Linked DNA regions of Variovorax paradoxus. The protein of the gene in region 2 interacts with the protein of the main gene of each other region in a pairwise test. Links are inferred from orthologs where the notes say so. Each region holds a gene or a part of one and is shown on either strand. Other genes may lie near its edges. The genes, in order: ftsZ and zapD.

Evidence for each region.
Region 1: the proteins of zapD (region 2) and ftsZ interact in binary tests that used the Escherichia coli proteins (3 or more experiments, as listed by UniProt). The link is inferred for Variovorax paradoxus from one-to-one orthologs.

The regions. Positions count from the first base shown.
Region 1 is NZ_CP102931.1:5,721,659-5,728,872, forward strand. Bases 3,764-6,560 are described here. They hold ftsZ (cell division protein FtsZ), read right to left. Parts: upstream 5,871-6,560; coding sequence 4,656-5,870; downstream 3,764-4,655. Other genes in these bases: lpxC (UDP-3-O-acyl-N-acetylglucosamine deacetylase), read right to left, coding at 3,764-4,400; ftsA (cell division protein FtsA), read right to left, coding at 6,041-6,560. In the rest of the region: crossover junction endodeoxyribonuclease RuvC, read left to right, coding at 1-320; NWF24_RS26980 (serine hydroxymethyltransferase), read right to left, coding at 322-1,644; NWF24_RS26985 (LysR family transcriptional regulator), read left to right, coding at 1,762-2,721; NWF24_RS26990 (hypothetical protein), read right to left, coding at 2,728-3,207; NWF24_RS26995 (hypothetical protein), read right to left, coding at 3,277-3,453; more of lpxC, read right to left, coding at 3,477-3,763; more of ftsA, read right to left, coding at 6,561-7,214. UniProt on the Escherichia coli protein: Essential cell division protein that forms a contractile ring structure (Z ring) at the future cell division site. The regulation of the ring assembly controls the timing and the location of cell division.
Region 2 is NZ_CP102931.1:1,024,486-1,031,809, forward strand. The notes cover bases 3,742-6,648. They hold zapD (cell division protein ZapD), read right to left. Parts: upstream 5,620-6,648; coding sequence 4,864-5,619; downstream 3,742-4,863. Other genes in these bases: NWF24_RS04875 (acyltransferase family protein), read left to right, coding at 3,742-4,629; NWF24_RS04880 (DNA gyrase inhibitor YacG), read right to left, coding at 4,655-4,867; NWF24_RS04890 (hypothetical protein), read right to left, coding at 5,650-6,648. Outside these bases: NWF24_RS04860 (ATP-binding protein), read left to right, coding at 1-223; NWF24_RS04865 (NUDIX domain-containing protein), read left to right, coding at 220-675; NWF24_RS04870 (acyltransferase family protein), read left to right, coding at 683-2,641; more of NWF24_RS04875, read left to right, coding at 2,659-3,741; more of NWF24_RS04890, read right to left, coding at 6,649-6,684; NWF24_RS04895 (MBOAT family O-acyltransferase), read right to left, coding at 6,686-7,324. UniProt on the Escherichia coli protein: Cell division factor that enhances FtsZ-ring assembly. Directly interacts with FtsZ and promotes bundling of FtsZ protofilaments, with a reduction in FtsZ GTPase activity.

The DNA.
Region 1 (7,214 bases), 4.7 Mb from region 2 along the record:
CGCAGTCGACGCTGCTGCTGGGACAGGCGCGCGGCGCCTGCGTGACCGCGCTGGTGAGCAACAACCTCTCGGTGGCCGAGTACACCGCGCTGCAGATGAAGAAGGCCGTGGCCGGCCACGGCCAGGCCGCCAAGGCGCAGGTGCAGGAGATGGTGCGGCGGCTGCTCGAACTGCCGGGCCTGCCGGGCGCCGACGCGGCGGACGCGCTGGGCATTGCCATCACGCACGCGCAGGTGGGGCGGTCGATGGCTCGGCTCGCGGAGGCGGCCGAGCTGTCGAAGACGCATGCCGGCACCTACCGGCAAGGGCGCTCGCGCTGACTCAGCGCACGATGTAGCGCAGCTCGCCGAGGCGCTTGCGGCGCTCTCGCACTTCAACGGCGACGGTGGCCGCATCCCCTGCCAGAGCCCGAGCAATCCAATCGGCCAGCTGCGGCATGTCGTCAGGCGTGAAGCCCAGGCGCACGATCTCCGGCACGCCAAGCCGCAGGCCGTTGATGTCGCCATCCACGGGTGCGGTCGGCAAGCCGATGCCGCAAGCCAGCAGGCTGCCTTGCGCGAGCTTCTTCGCCGCATGCTGCCCGCCGCCCCAGCGCGCCGCCTCGACCGCAAGCTGGTGCGACTGGGTGAAGCCGCGCGCCTTCGCGAACACGGGCAGGCCTTGCGCATCGAGCGCACGCGCCAGAGCCTGCGCGGTCTCGCGCATCGCAGCCGCATAGGCAACGCCATGCACCTTCCAGTCGAGCAGCCCGCGGGCCAGCGCGGCGGTGCGGCCCGCATCCGAGTTGGCAGTGAGGCCGGGGTAGGCGATGGCATCGATGCGCTCCATCAGTGCCGCGTCGTTCGACACGATCAGGCCACCCGCCGGGCCGCCCAGGCTCTTGTAGGTGCTCATGGTGATCGCATGCGCGCCCTGCTCGAGCGGCTGCGGCCACGCCTTGCCGGCCACCATGCCCGAAAGGTGCGCGGCATCGAACAACAGCTTCGCGCCCACGCTGTCGGCGATCTCGCGGATCGCGGGCACCGGATGCGGGAACAGGTTCAGGCTGCCGCCGATGGTGATGAGCTTCGGCTTCACCTCGCGCGCCAGCTTTGCCAGCGCAACCACATCGACCGTGTAGCCGTCGGCGTCCACCGGCGCGGAAACCGGCTTCAGGCCATACAGCCCAGCTGCGCCCGCCGCATGGTGCGTGACGTGGCCACCGATGCTGGGCGGCGGCACGATGATCGTGTCGCCGGGCTGGCAGGTCGCCATGAACACGTAGAGATTCGACAGCGCGCCCGAGCTCACGCGCACTTCGGCGAACTTCGCGCCGAACACTTCGGCTGCGAGCTCGGCGGCGACGACCTCGATGCGCTCGATGGCTTCCAGCCCCATCTCGTACTTGTCGCCCGGGTAGCCGAGCGAGGGGCGCGAGCCGAGCCCGCGCGACAGCAGCGCTTCGGCGGCCGGGTTCATCACGTTGGTGGCGGGGTTGAGGTTCAGTCCCTCGACATCGTGGATGCGATGGTTGTCGGCCACCAGCCGTTCGATCTCGGCGGCGACTCCCGCCGCGTCGCGCGCAGCGGCGTCGGCGGCGATGGAGAGCACATGGTCTTCGCTGGCGGCGGGAACCCAGGGGCGGCGTTGCAGGGCGGCTGGCATGCGGTGGATCTCGCTGGAAGTGGTGAATGGCCGCATCGTCGCCTGCCGCCGCCGGCCGGGCAAACCGGATAATCTGGGCCTGAGCCCTAGAAAAACTTGGCCTGAAGGATTGCTCCGATGCCACTCGCACCGCCCCGCCCCCGCCTGCCGCCGCACACGGCCGTGCGCGCCTTCGAGGCCGCTGCCCGCCACGGCAGCTTCGCGCGGGCAGCCGAAGAACTCTTCGTCACACCGGCTGCCGTCGCGCAGCAGATCAAGACGTTGGAGACCTGGGCCGGCGGCGCGCTGTTCGAGCGGCACAGCCAGGGCATTCGCCTCAGCGCACACGGGCGGCGCGCGCTGCCGGCGCTCAGCGCGGCCGTCGACCAACTCGGCCTGGCGGTGCAGGCGCTGCGCCACGAGACGCAGACCGCCGCACGCCTCAGCACGCTGCAGGTGGCTGCCTTGCCAGCCGTGGCGCAGCTGTGGCTGTCGCCGCGGCTCTCGAAACTGAAGGCCGCACTGCCCGGCGTGCAGGTGTCGGTCACTGCGCTGGAGCAGCCACCGAACTTCCGCCGCGAGCCTTTCGATCTCGGGTTGTTCTATGCGCGGGCCGGCGAGCACATCGAGACCGCTGTCGGCGCGCAGGCGATTCCGCTCGTACGCGACCGGCTGCTGCCCGTTTGCAGCCCACGCCTGCAGCAGGCGCTGCCCAGCGGGTGTCCTCGCCCGCTCGATGACCTGGCGGATCTGCTCACGCGCTGCGGTGGTCTGCACGACACCGTGTGGCGCGACGATTGGCCGCGTTGGCTGCAGGCTGTTCGCCCCGGTGTCACGACGGCCGAAGCCGAAGCAATGGCCGCCGGGCCGGACTTCTCGCTCTACAGCCTCGCACTGCAGGCCGCGCTCGATGGCGAAGGCGTGCTGATGGGCCGTGAGCGGCTGGTCGCGCCATTGCTTGCGCAAGGCAAGCTGCATGCGCCCTGGGGACGGCCGAAGGCGGTGGGAGACACGGTCATGCTGCTGGTGCCTGCGCACCGCAAGGGGCCGCTGCTTGCGCAGCAGGTGCAGGCCTTTCAGGCACTCGCCGCAGCCTGAGCAGGCCTATCGCCGGAAGTCCAATCGCCCGTTGGGCCAGCGGCCGTCGATCCGGCGGTTGTCGACGATCAGGCCCACCCAGGGCTGCGTGATGGCCGGATTGCTCAGGTTGATGTAGCGGCCCACGAGCGTGTCGGGATCGACATAGCGGACATCGAGCAGGGCCTGCCGCGCGCCGCCATCCCAATCGAACAGCAGGTAGAACCGGCTGCCGGCCACCCGCACGGTGGCCTTGCCCTGCTTCCACGCAGCTTCGGAATCACCGGGGATCGTCGGATTGGCGCCCCCATTCCAGCGGCTGGACCATGCGCCGACGATCGAGGACGGCGCGTCGTTCACCGGTGTGCCCCACGCAGGCGCGTTCGGGTCATCGGGCCTGCCGTGCAGTTCGATGCACTCGGCAAACGCTTCGATATCTACGCCATCCGGGTCGGGCGCATCTTCAACGCCGAATGGATTTCGGCTGGAGGAGGTGTTGGTGTTCATGGCGCCATCGTGCGCCGGAGCGTGCTGCCACGCATGCCGTTTCCGGACATGCGAACGAGGACGTAAAGGCTACGCCACGCGCTCGGCGATCAGCACCGCGAAGAAGCCGAACGCCGCCAGCAGCGTCCACTTCAACACGATCCATCCGATGCGCCGGTACTTGGCCTGCCCCGTGCCCGCATAGAACGCAAAGCACACGCCCGCCACCAGCAGAAGCAGCAGGATGGCCCAGCGAAAAAGAAGCATGTGGGACTAAAAGCGGACGTGGCCTACCAGGCGCGGGCGACTTCGCCGAAACCGCGCGGTGCGCGCTTCTCGTCCTCGAAGGTCACGACTTCGTAGGCGTCGCTGTGCGAAAGCAGTTCGCGCAGCAGCTTGTTGTTGAGCGCATGGCCCGAACGGAATGCGGTGTAGGCCGCCAGCAGCGGCTTGCCGATGATGTACAGGTCGCCCATGGCATCGAGGATCTTGTGCTTCACGAACTCGTCGTCGTAGCGCAGACCGCCCGCATTGAGCACCTTGGTGTCGTCCATGACGACCGCGTTGTCGAGCCCACCACCGAGCGCGAGGCCCTTGGTGCGCATGTACTCGACGTCCTTGGTGAAGCCGAAGGTGCGTGCGCGTGCGATGTCTCGGCTGTACGAGTCGGTGCCCAAGTCGAACTCCACGCGCTGGCCGGTGGAATTGACCACGCGGTGGTCAAAGTCGATCTCGAAGCTCAGCTTGTAGCCGTGGTACGGCTCCAGGCTCGCCCACTTCTCGTTGGCGCCCTCGCCTTCGCGCACTTCGACCTTGCGAGTCACGCGGATGAAGCGGCGCGGCGCCTTCTGCAGCGCGATGCCCGCGCTTTGCAACAGGAACACGAAGGACGAGGCCGACCCGTCGAGGATCGGCACTTCGTCGGCCGTGATGTCGATGTAGAGGTTGTCGATGCCCAGGCCCGCGCAGGCCGACATCAGGTGTTCGACGGTCTGCACCTTGGCGCCGCCGGTGGAAACGGTGGATGCAAGGCGCGTGTCGGTGACCGCCTCGGCAGTCATGCGGATCTCGGCTGGCTCGGGCAGGTCGACGCGGCGGAACACGATGCCCGTGTCGGCCGGGGCCGGTCGCAGGGTCAGCTCCACGCGTTGGCCGCTATGGAGCCCCACGCCCACGGCGCGGCTGATCGACTTGAGGGTTCGTTGTTGCAGCACGGCCGGGATTTTAGGCGCCCGACGGGCATGGCGCCCTATGCCCCTCGCTATGGCACCGATAGACATGGGTTCTATGCAATCCCGCCAAATTGGCGCGAAATGGACGCAAAGGGCACGAGGTGAGCGCAGCGCCTAGAGTCAGCAGACGTCCCTTTCAGGTCGTCCCTGTGCCCCTTGCGAACCCTCGTGCCCTCTGCGTCTGGCCGAGTTCACCCCACGATGGCCTCCAGCGAGACCATCGAACGGGGTGTCCTCTTAATCAGCCTGGCGGCGCAGGAAGGCCGGGATCTCGAAGTCGTCCATGCCGCCCGAAGACAGCGCGTCCACCTTCGCTGCAGCCATCGTGCGGTTGGTGCGCCACACGCTGGGAACGGCCATGCCGTCGTAGTTGGGCTGGCTGTGGCCGCCACCACTGGCGTGCCCCGTACCACCGAGCGTCGGCACGTTGAACGGGATGTTGTCGGTGCCGGTGCGGATCACTTCCAGCGTAGGTGCCTGGCGGCGGGCATCGGCACGCGACAGGCCGGTGGCCACCACGGTCACGCGCATCTCGTCGCCGAGGCTGTCGTCGTATGCGGCGCCGTAGATCACGTGCGCGTCCGGCGAAGCGTAGGCGCGGATGGTGTTCATCGCGAGCTTCGATTCGTTCAGCTTCAGCGAGCCCTTCGATGCCGTCACCAGCACCAGCACACCCTTGGCGCCCGAGAGGTCGATACCTTCGAGCAGCGGGCAGGCCACGGCCTGTTCGGCGGCGATGCGCGCGCGGTCCGGGCCGGCTGCGGCAGCAGTGCCCATCATGGCCTTGCCGGGCTCGCCCATCACGGTGCGCACGTCTTCGAAGTCGACGTTCACGCCGCCGTACTCATTGATGATTTCCGAGATGCCGCCCACGGCGTTCTTCAGCACGTCGTTGGCTTGCGCGAAGGCTTCGTCCTGCGTGACGTCTTCGCCCAGCACGTCGAGCAGCTTCTCGTTGAGCACAACGATCAGCGAATCGACGTTCGCTTCGAGCTCGGCCAGGCCGGCGTCGGCGTTGGTCATGCGACGGCCGCCTTCCCAGTCGAAGGGCTTGGTCACCACACCCACGGTGAGGATGCCCATTTCCTTCGCGACGCGCGCGATGACGGGAGCAGCACCGGTGCCGGTGCCGCCGCCCATGCCGGCCGTGATGAACAGCATGTGCGCGCCGTCGATGGCCGCGCGGATGTCGTCCACCGCGAGCTCGGCCGCTTCACGGCCCTTGTCGGGCTTGCTGCCGGCACCCAGGCCGCTGGTGCCGAGCTGGATGATCTTGTGCGCGCTGCTGCGCTGCAGTGCCTGTGCGTCGGTGTTCGCGCAGACGAACTGAACGCCCTGCACACCGCGCTCCATCATGTGGGCGACCGCATTGCCGCCGCCACCGCCAACACCGATCACCTTGATCTGCGTGCCCTGATTGAACTCTTCGACTTCGATCATTTCGATGGTCATTTTTAACTCCTTGAATCTTGCAGTTGCCGTTATGTGTCTATGAATAATTCTTGTGCCGTGACGAGATCAACGATGCGTCCGTCACGATGGTGGACCTGTTCGTCGCCATCGCTCGTTGAAATGCAATGGAGGGCTGCCACGCGCGAGCCAGAGTGGAGACTTGATCATGGCTAGAAATTCCCCACGATGAAGTCTTTGAAACGTCCGAATGCAGTCTTTACCGACCCATTCTTCTGTGCAACCTTGAAGCCACGCATGCGCGCAAAACGTGCTTCTTCGAGCAGGCCCATCACCGTCGCTGCGCGAGGCTGCGCAACCATGTCTGACAGCGCGCTCGAATACTTCGGGATGCCGCGGCGCACGGGCTTCAGGAAGATGTCTTCGCCGAGCTCGACCATGCCGGGCATCACCGCGCTGCCGCCCGTGAGCACCACGCCCGACGACAACACCTCTTCGTAGCCCGACTCGCGCACCACCTGCTGCACCAGCGAGAAGATCTCTTCGATGCGCGGCTCGATCACGCCGGCCAGCGCCTGCTTGCTCAGCATGCGCGGGCCGCGATCGCCGAGGCCCGGCACTTCGACTTGCGTGTCGGGGTCGGCCAGCAGTTGCTTGGCATAGCCGTTCTCGACCTTGATGTCTTCCGCGTCCTTCGTCGGCGTGCGCAGCGCCATGGCAATGTCGCTCGTGATGAGGTCGCCCGCGATCGGGATCACGGCCGTGTGGCGGATCGCGCCGTTGGTGAAGATCGCCACGTCGGTCGTGCCCGCGCCTATGTCGACCAGCACCACGCCGAGTTCGCGCTCGTCCTCGGTCAGCACCGCCTGGCTCGATGCCAGCGGGTTCAGCATCAGCTGGTCGACTTCGAGGCCGCAGCGGCGCACGCATTTGATGATGTTCTCGGCCGCGCTCTGCGCACCGGTCACGATGTGCACCTTGGCTTCGAGCCGCATGCCGCTCATGCCGATCGGCTCCTTCACGTCCTGGCCGTCGATCACGAACTCCTGCGGCTCCACCAGCAGCAGGCGCTGGTCGCTCGAGATGTTGATGGCGCGGGCCGTCTCCACCACGCGGGCCACGTCGGCGGGCGTCACTTCCTTGTCCTTCACCGCCACCATGCCGCTCGAATTGATGCCGCGGATGTGGCTGCCGGTGATGCCGGTGTAGACGCGGCTGATCTTGCAGTCGGCCATCAGCTCGGCCTCTTTCAGGGCCTGCTGGATGCTCTGCACGGTGGCGTCGATGTTCACCACCACGCCGCGCTTCAGGCCGTTGCTCGGCGCGATGCCGAGGCCGGCCAGCTTGAGCTCGCCTCCGGGCAGCACTTCGGCCACGACCACCATC
Region 2 (7,324 bases):
CTCGCTGTCGGAGCGCTTCGGCCTCTGGGTGAGCTTCTATCCCTTCAGCCAGAACGAGTACCTGACGATCGTGGGGCAGTGGCTCTCGTCGTTCGGCGTGGACGACGCAGCCATCGCGGCGGCGCGGCCCGAGGCGCTCGTGTGGGCGCTGGAGCGCGGTTCGCGCAGCGGCCGCGTGGCCTACCAGTTCGCGCGCGACTACGCGGGCCGGAGCGCCGCGTGAGCGAGCCTCGCAAGCACACGGAAGTCGCGGTCGGCGTGCTGATTCGCCTGTCCGACGACGCGCTGCTGCTCTCGAGCCGGCCCGAAGGCAAGGCCTATGCGGGCTTCTGGGAGTTTCCCGGCGGCAAGATCGAGGCGGGCGAGACGGTCGAAGAGGCACTGCGGCGCGAGCTGCAGGAGGAACTCGGCATCACCATCGACGGCGCCGAAGTCTGGAAGATCACGGAGCATGACTACCCGCATGCGCTGGTGCGCCTGCACTGGTGCAAGGTGACGGCCTGGAGCGGCGAGTTCGAGATGCGCGAAGGCCAGCAGATGGCCTGGCAACAGCTGCCGCTGGACGTGACGCCGGTACTCCCGGGCGCGTTTCCGGTGCTGCAATGGCTGTCGGAAGAGCGCGGCCTGCCGTTCGTGCCGCCTCCGGTCGTCGCGCCTGTTGCGCCGGCCAACTGACTGATTGATGCATCCCAAGTACCGTCCGGACATCGATGGGCTGCGCGCGATCGCGGTCGGGTCCGTGCTGGTGTATCACGCCTTCCCTACGGCGCTGATGGGCGGCTTCGTCGGGGTCGACATCTTCTTCGTGATCTCGGGCTTCCTGATCACGACCATCATTCTCCAGAGCCTCGCGGCGGGTGACTTCAGCTACCGCGACTTCTACGCACGGCGCATCCGGCGGATCTTTCCGGCGCTGATCGTGGTGCTGCTGGCGACGCTGTGCGCCGGCTGGTATCTGTTGCTGTCCGACGAGTTCGCCGAGCTCGGCAAGCAGACCGTGGGCGGCGCGGCGTTCGTCGCCAACCTGGTGTTCTGGGGCGAGTCGGGGTACTTCGACACCGCAGCCGAAACCAAGCCACTGCTGCACTTGTGGTCGCTGGGCATCGAGGAGCAGTTCTACATTTTCTGGCCGCTGCTGCTGGGGCTCGCATGGCGCAAGCGCTGGCCGATCGTGCGCGTGGTGCTGGTGGTCGCGGTGGTCTCGTTCCTGGTGAACGTGACGACGGTGCATCCGTTGCCGGCGGCGTCGTTCTACTCGCCGGCCTCCCGTTTCTGGGAGTTGATGGTGGGCGGCATCCTGGCCTGCATGCGGCTGAAGCCGCCGGCGCCGAGCGCGTGGCGCAGCCATTTGCAGTCGGTGCTGGGCGTCGGGTTGATCGTGCTCGGGCTGGTGATGATCCGCAGCAACAAGGCGTTCCCTGGCTGGTGGGCGCTGCTGCCCACGCTGGGCGCGGTGAGCTGCATCGCCGCGGGGCCGAACGGCGTGCTGAACAAGTACCTGCTGTCGAACCGGGTGATGGTGTGGCTCGGGCTCATCAGCTATCCGCTGTACCTGTGGCACTGGCCGCTGCTTGCGTTCGTGCGCATCGTGGAGGCCGACCCGCTGCATCCGTCGCCGGTCTACCGCGCAGGCGCGATGGTGGCCAGCGTGCTGCTCGCGTGGGCCACGTACCGCTTTGTCGAGCGCTATGCGAGAAACCGCCCCGGCGCGGGCACGCTCAAGGCACTGGGCGCGGGGATGGTGCTGCTGGCCGCCGCAGGCACGGCGATCTTCTTCGGCGTGCCCGAGCCGCGCAACAACAGCGCCCAACTGCAGATCGTCGCCAACGCCGGACTGGATGCCGACTACTACCAGGGCTTCAAGCTCGACATGATCGGCGACCAGCTGGTCTACAAGGTTGGCGGTGGGCCCAAGCGGGTGCTGTTCCTGGGCGACAGCCACGTGCAGCAGTACGCGCCGCGCGTGATGGAACTGGCCCGCACGCTGTCGATGGAAGACAAGTCGGCCTGGTTCGTGACCCAGGGCGCGTGTCCGGCGGTGCCGGGGGTCTTTGCGGACAAGAACATCGGATGCGCCGAGCGGCGCACTGCATTGCTGGCCTATGCACTGAGCCCCGAGGTCGATTCGGTGGTCATCGGCGGTTGCTGGAACTGCTACTTCGTCGGCCACGGCGCCCTGGAGTACTACTACCGCGGCGCGGACAACGTGGTCCACCCGTTCCAGGGCGGCGACGGCATCGAACGCTCGCTGGCCTCGCTGGAGGTCACGCTGCGCGAGCTGGCACGCCACAAGAAGGTCTTCCTGCTGCTCGACAACCCCGGTGGCCCGGAGTTCACGCCGAAGCGCCTGATCGAGGGCAGCCGCCTGACGCACATGGAGGCTTCGGTCTCGACGCCGACGACGCCGCTGCCGGCCGACCAGAAGCAGCTCAATGACCGGTTGCGCGCGATCGCGCAGGCGAGCGGAGCCGAGGCCATCGATGCGATGGCGGTGCTGTGCAAGGACGACCAGTGCATCCGTACGATGCCCGACGGTTCGCCCGCCTACAAGGACGCCGACCACCTGCGCCCGCGCTACACCCGGGAAGAGGCGAGCTACTTCGACCGCACGGTGCGCGCCGTGCAACAGCCGTCGCGCTGAGCGAGGCTGAGCGAACGATGCATCCCAAGTACCGCCCGGACATCGACGGCCTGCGCGCCATCGCGGTGGGCTCGGTGTTGGCGTACCACGCCTTTCCGAGCCTGCTGCCGGGCGGCTTCATCGGGGTCGACATCTTCTTCGTGATCTCGGGCTTCCTGATCACGACCATTCTTCTGCAGAGCCTGGCGGCGGGCGATTTCAGCTATCGCGACTTCTATGCGCGGCGCATCCGGCGCATCTTTCCGGCGCTGGTGCTCGTGCTGCTGGCGACGCTGGCCTTCGGCTGGTACGTGCTGCTGCCGGGGGAGTTCTCGCAGCTCGGCAAGCAGACCACGGGCGGGGCCGCCTTCTTTGCCAACCTCGTCTTTCTGGGCGAGGCCGGGTACTTCGACGCCACGGCCGAGACCAAGCCACTGCTGCACCTGTGGTCGCTGGGGATCGAGGAGCAGTTCTACATCTTCTGGCCGCTGATGCTTGGGCTGGCCTGGCGCAAGCGCTGGCCCATCTTGCGTGTGACGCTGGCTGTGGCCGCGATCTCGTTCCTGGTCAATGTGCTGACGGTGCAGCCGCACCGCGCGGCGGCGTTCTATTCGCCGCTGTCGCGCGCCTGGGAGCTGATGGCGGGCGGATTGCTGGCGGCGATGCGGCTGCAGCAAGTTGCCAGCGGTTCGGCCCAGCCGCGTGCGTGGACAAAGCATTTGCAGTCCGTCGTGGGCGTGGGCCTGCTCGTGCTCGGCCTCTTCATGACGCGCAGCACGAAGGCGTTTCCGGGCTGGTGGGCGCTGCTGCCGGTGCTGGGTGCGGTGAGTTGCATCGCGGCCGGGCCGAACGGCGTGCTCAACCGGTATCTGCTGTCGAACCGCGTCATGGTGTGGATCGGCCTGATCAGCTATCCGCTGTACCTTTGGCACTGGCCGCTGCTTTCGTATGCGCGCATCGTGGTGGGCGGGGAGCCTTCGCTGCAGGTGCGCATCGTGCTGGTGGTGGCGTCGGTCGCGCTGGCCTGGGCCACGTATCGCTTCCTGGAGCGCTTCGTCAAGCTTCATCTCTCGCAGACGATGTTGCGCGGGCTGGCGGGCAGCGGCGCTGCGCTGGCGTTGGCCGGCGTGCTGGTTTTCCTGGGCACGCCGCTTCCGCGCAACGACAGCCAGGCCCTGCAGGCCGTGGCTGACGCGACGCGCGAAGACAACTACTACGACGGCTTCGAAGAGGCCGCGCTGGGCGGGCAGTTTGTCTACCGCACCGGCAGCGGCAAGCACAACGTGCTGCTGATCGGCGACAGCCACGTCGAGCAATACGCGCCGCGCGCGCTCGAACTGGTGCGCACGCAGCCCGGCAAGGCCCGTACGGTGTACTTCGCGACCAAGGGCTCGTGCCCGCCTGTGCCGGGCCTGTTCAGCGGCGCCGACACGGCGTGCGAAGAGCGGCGTGCGGCGGTGCTCGATCTGGCGCTCAAGCCGGAGATCGATTCGGTGGTGCTCGGGGCGTGCTGGAGCTGCTACTTCACGGGGGCCGGGCCCACGGTGAACTACTTCGTCGACGACAAGAAGGTCGCGCACCCGTTTCTCGGTGGAGACGGTGTTGACCTGTCGCTGAAGTCGCTGGGCGAGACGCTGAAGCGCCTATCGGCACACAAGACGGTCTACCTGGTGCTCGGCAATCCGGTCGGCATGGATTTCGATCCGCTCAAGCAGATCCAGGGCAGCCGTCTGGGCGGCATGACGGCGGTCACCGGGCAGCTCAAGGCGCCGATGCCGCGGGACCAGTCGCAGTTCAATGCGCGGCTGAAGCAGGTGGCCGAGGCCAATGGCGCAAAGGTCATCGAGCCGTTTGCCAGCCTGTGCGCCGATGGCCAGTGCATCCGCAGCATGCCGGACGACGGTTCGCCGGCCTACAAGGACATCGGGCACTTGCGGCCCCGGTATGCGCGCAGCTTCGCAACCTACATCGACCCCGCGCTGCTCGACGAGGACGCGGGCGGCAAGTAGAGTAGCCAGCCTCGCGGCTGCTTTCTTACTGGATCTTGGGGTCGCCGAAAGGCTCGTCGTCAGGCGGCGCTTCGGCCGGCATGCGGAATTCTTCGCTGGCCCAGGCACCCAGGTCGACACCCTTGCAGCGCGCGCTGCAGAAGGGCCTGTAGGCGTTGCTCGGCGCGTAGATGCTGTCTCCGCTGCATGTGGGGCAGCGGACGATCCGTTCGCCCTTGCTGTTCAACCGTGTCGTCATGCGCAGAGGGTCAGCTCGAAAGGCGCGTCGTCCGAGCTTTGGTGGAGGCGGTCGTCCGCGTCGTGGCGCATCAGGCGCACCGAGACCATGAGGCGGTTGCCGCTGATTTCGGGGATCAGGCCGAGCTTGGGGTCGATGCGCAGGCGCAGCAGCTGGAAGCTGCGGCCCTGCGGCAGGTTCTGCTGGAACTGGCCGTTGGTGGCGATCACCTTGTAGGGCACGTCGGCGTCGCGCAGCAGCTTGAGCAGCAGGTAGATCGATGAGGCCAGCGGCGACAGGGTGTTCGACCAGCGTTCGAGATCGGCGCGGCGGCTGGCGGCGGGGCGATGCTGCCAGGCGTAGTAGGCGGGCAGGTCGAACTCGCAGGTGCCGCCCGGAATGCCGGCGCGGCTGCGGATGCTCATGAGCCACTCGTTTTCCGTCAGCGCCTGGCCGGCCTTGCCGGCCACGCTGTTGAGGGTGGCGAAGTTGCCTTCGAGCTGGCCGACGACCTGGTCGAGCACGGCCTCGGCAATGGCCGGATTGCCCCGGTAGCTGTTGAAGACGTTCTTGTGCTTGTCCAGGTCGCGCAGCACGTCGGCCTTGAGGTCTGCGCGCGCGGCGACGTCCATGATCTCGAAGATCGTGACAAGGGCGTAGTGGTGGGACAGAGGCGATTCGGCGGGCACCAGTTCGCCGAGGCGACGAAACAGGTGCTCCAGCCGCAGGTACGTGCGGATGCGCTCGTTGAAGGGGTACTCGTAGAGGATCACGCGTATCGTTTTTTCACGTCGGGTTCGAGCTCATTGTGATTTGGCAACCGGGGTGGGCATCACCTGTCGCACAGCCTCCAGCATACGCTGCCCGAAAAGAATGTAACCCCGGGTCGAGACGTGGGTCTCGTTGGCGGGGAAAAGATCCTTCATCTTGAAGCGGTTCTCTTCTGCCAGTGCGAACAGGTCTGGCCCGATATTTTGCGGGTTGAATTCGGCCCGGAACGCATCGGCATGGTTTTGTTGCAAATACACGGTGCTCTTGTTGGGGACCACCATCCACACCACCTTGTAAGGCGCAGCGGTGCTTTCGAAGCGCTTCATGAACTGCGCGGACTCGGCCGTCAGCGCCGCGTTGACGCGGTCTTCGGCGGTCATGAGCAGCTTGTCGCAGGCGCGGTGGCTGAACTGCTTGCAGCCGTCGGGCACCACGCGCGCGTCGATCAGCGGGCCCCAGCGATCGGGCGTGTTGGTCCAGCTGTCGGACGCCATGATGGCCTTGGTGTTTTGGTATGTGAACCAGCCACTGAGCAACTGGGCATCCCAGTTGAGCTGGAAGCCGGGGGCGGGCTTGGCAGGGTTCTCGAAGGGCGGCGGCGTGGGCTTGAAGGCGTGCTTCATCGTCTTGCAGCTCTCGGACTTCTCGATGCGGTCCTGCAGCAGGCGCTCGATGCTCTCGACGATGACCACCTTGCCCTTGAAGCCGGACTTATCGAGCCAACCCGAGAAGTCGTCGCACAGGGTGCCGCCGAGGTTGTCCCAGTGCGTTGTGGTGACCTTGTAGCCGGCGCCCACGAGCGCCGATTGCCAGGCGTAGCGCACGGAGAAGCTGTCGCCGATCACCAGGATGTCGGATTCCTGGATCGGCCATGTCTTGATGTCCGCGTCGGGAATAGGTGGTGGCGGCACGTGCCAGCCGAACTCGCGTTCCGAGATGCGCCCGATGCGGGTCAGGTCGCCGTAGGGAATGGGGGTGAAGAGGCTGGCGACCAGCAGCGCGCAGCACACCAGATAGCCCGCGACAAAGATGCGTAGCCAGGTCCTGGCCGATTTCGTGTCTTCCATGTCAGAACTGGAAATAGAGGAACGGGCTGTAGTTGCCGAACTTCGACACGCACAGGCCAAAAAGATAGATGCAGCCCAGGCCCGTGACCCAGGTGGCCAGTCGCTGGAGGCGGGGGCGGCCGGCCAGCCCCGCGACGTTCGGGATCCAGCGATCGAGCGTGATGGTGGGCGGCAGCGCCAGACAGATCACCAAGCCGACGAGGATGGTCTGGAAGAACTCGGGCTTGCGGAACGGCACGCGGAACTCGCTGAAGGCCGACACGGGCGCGCCGTGCAGGCCCAGCATGCCTTTGTAGATTTCGACGGCGGCCGTCATGCTGTCTGCCCGGAACACCACCCAGGCGATCATCACGCACAGGAAGGTGATGAACCAGCCGGCCGCGCGGCCGTACCACGTGGTCTTAGTGTTGCCGCGGCGCACCTTGGCGTTCCAGAAGTGGTTGACCATCAGGTAGGCGCCATGCAGCGCGCCCCAGATGACGAAGGTCCAGGCGGCGCCGTGCCACAGGCCGCCCAGCAGCATCGTCAGGAAAAGGTTGATGTAGCGCCGGGCCGGCCCCTTGCGGTTGCCGCCGAGTGGCACGTAGAGGTAGTCGCGAAGGAAAGTCGACAGCGAGATGTGCCAGCGGCGCCAGAACTC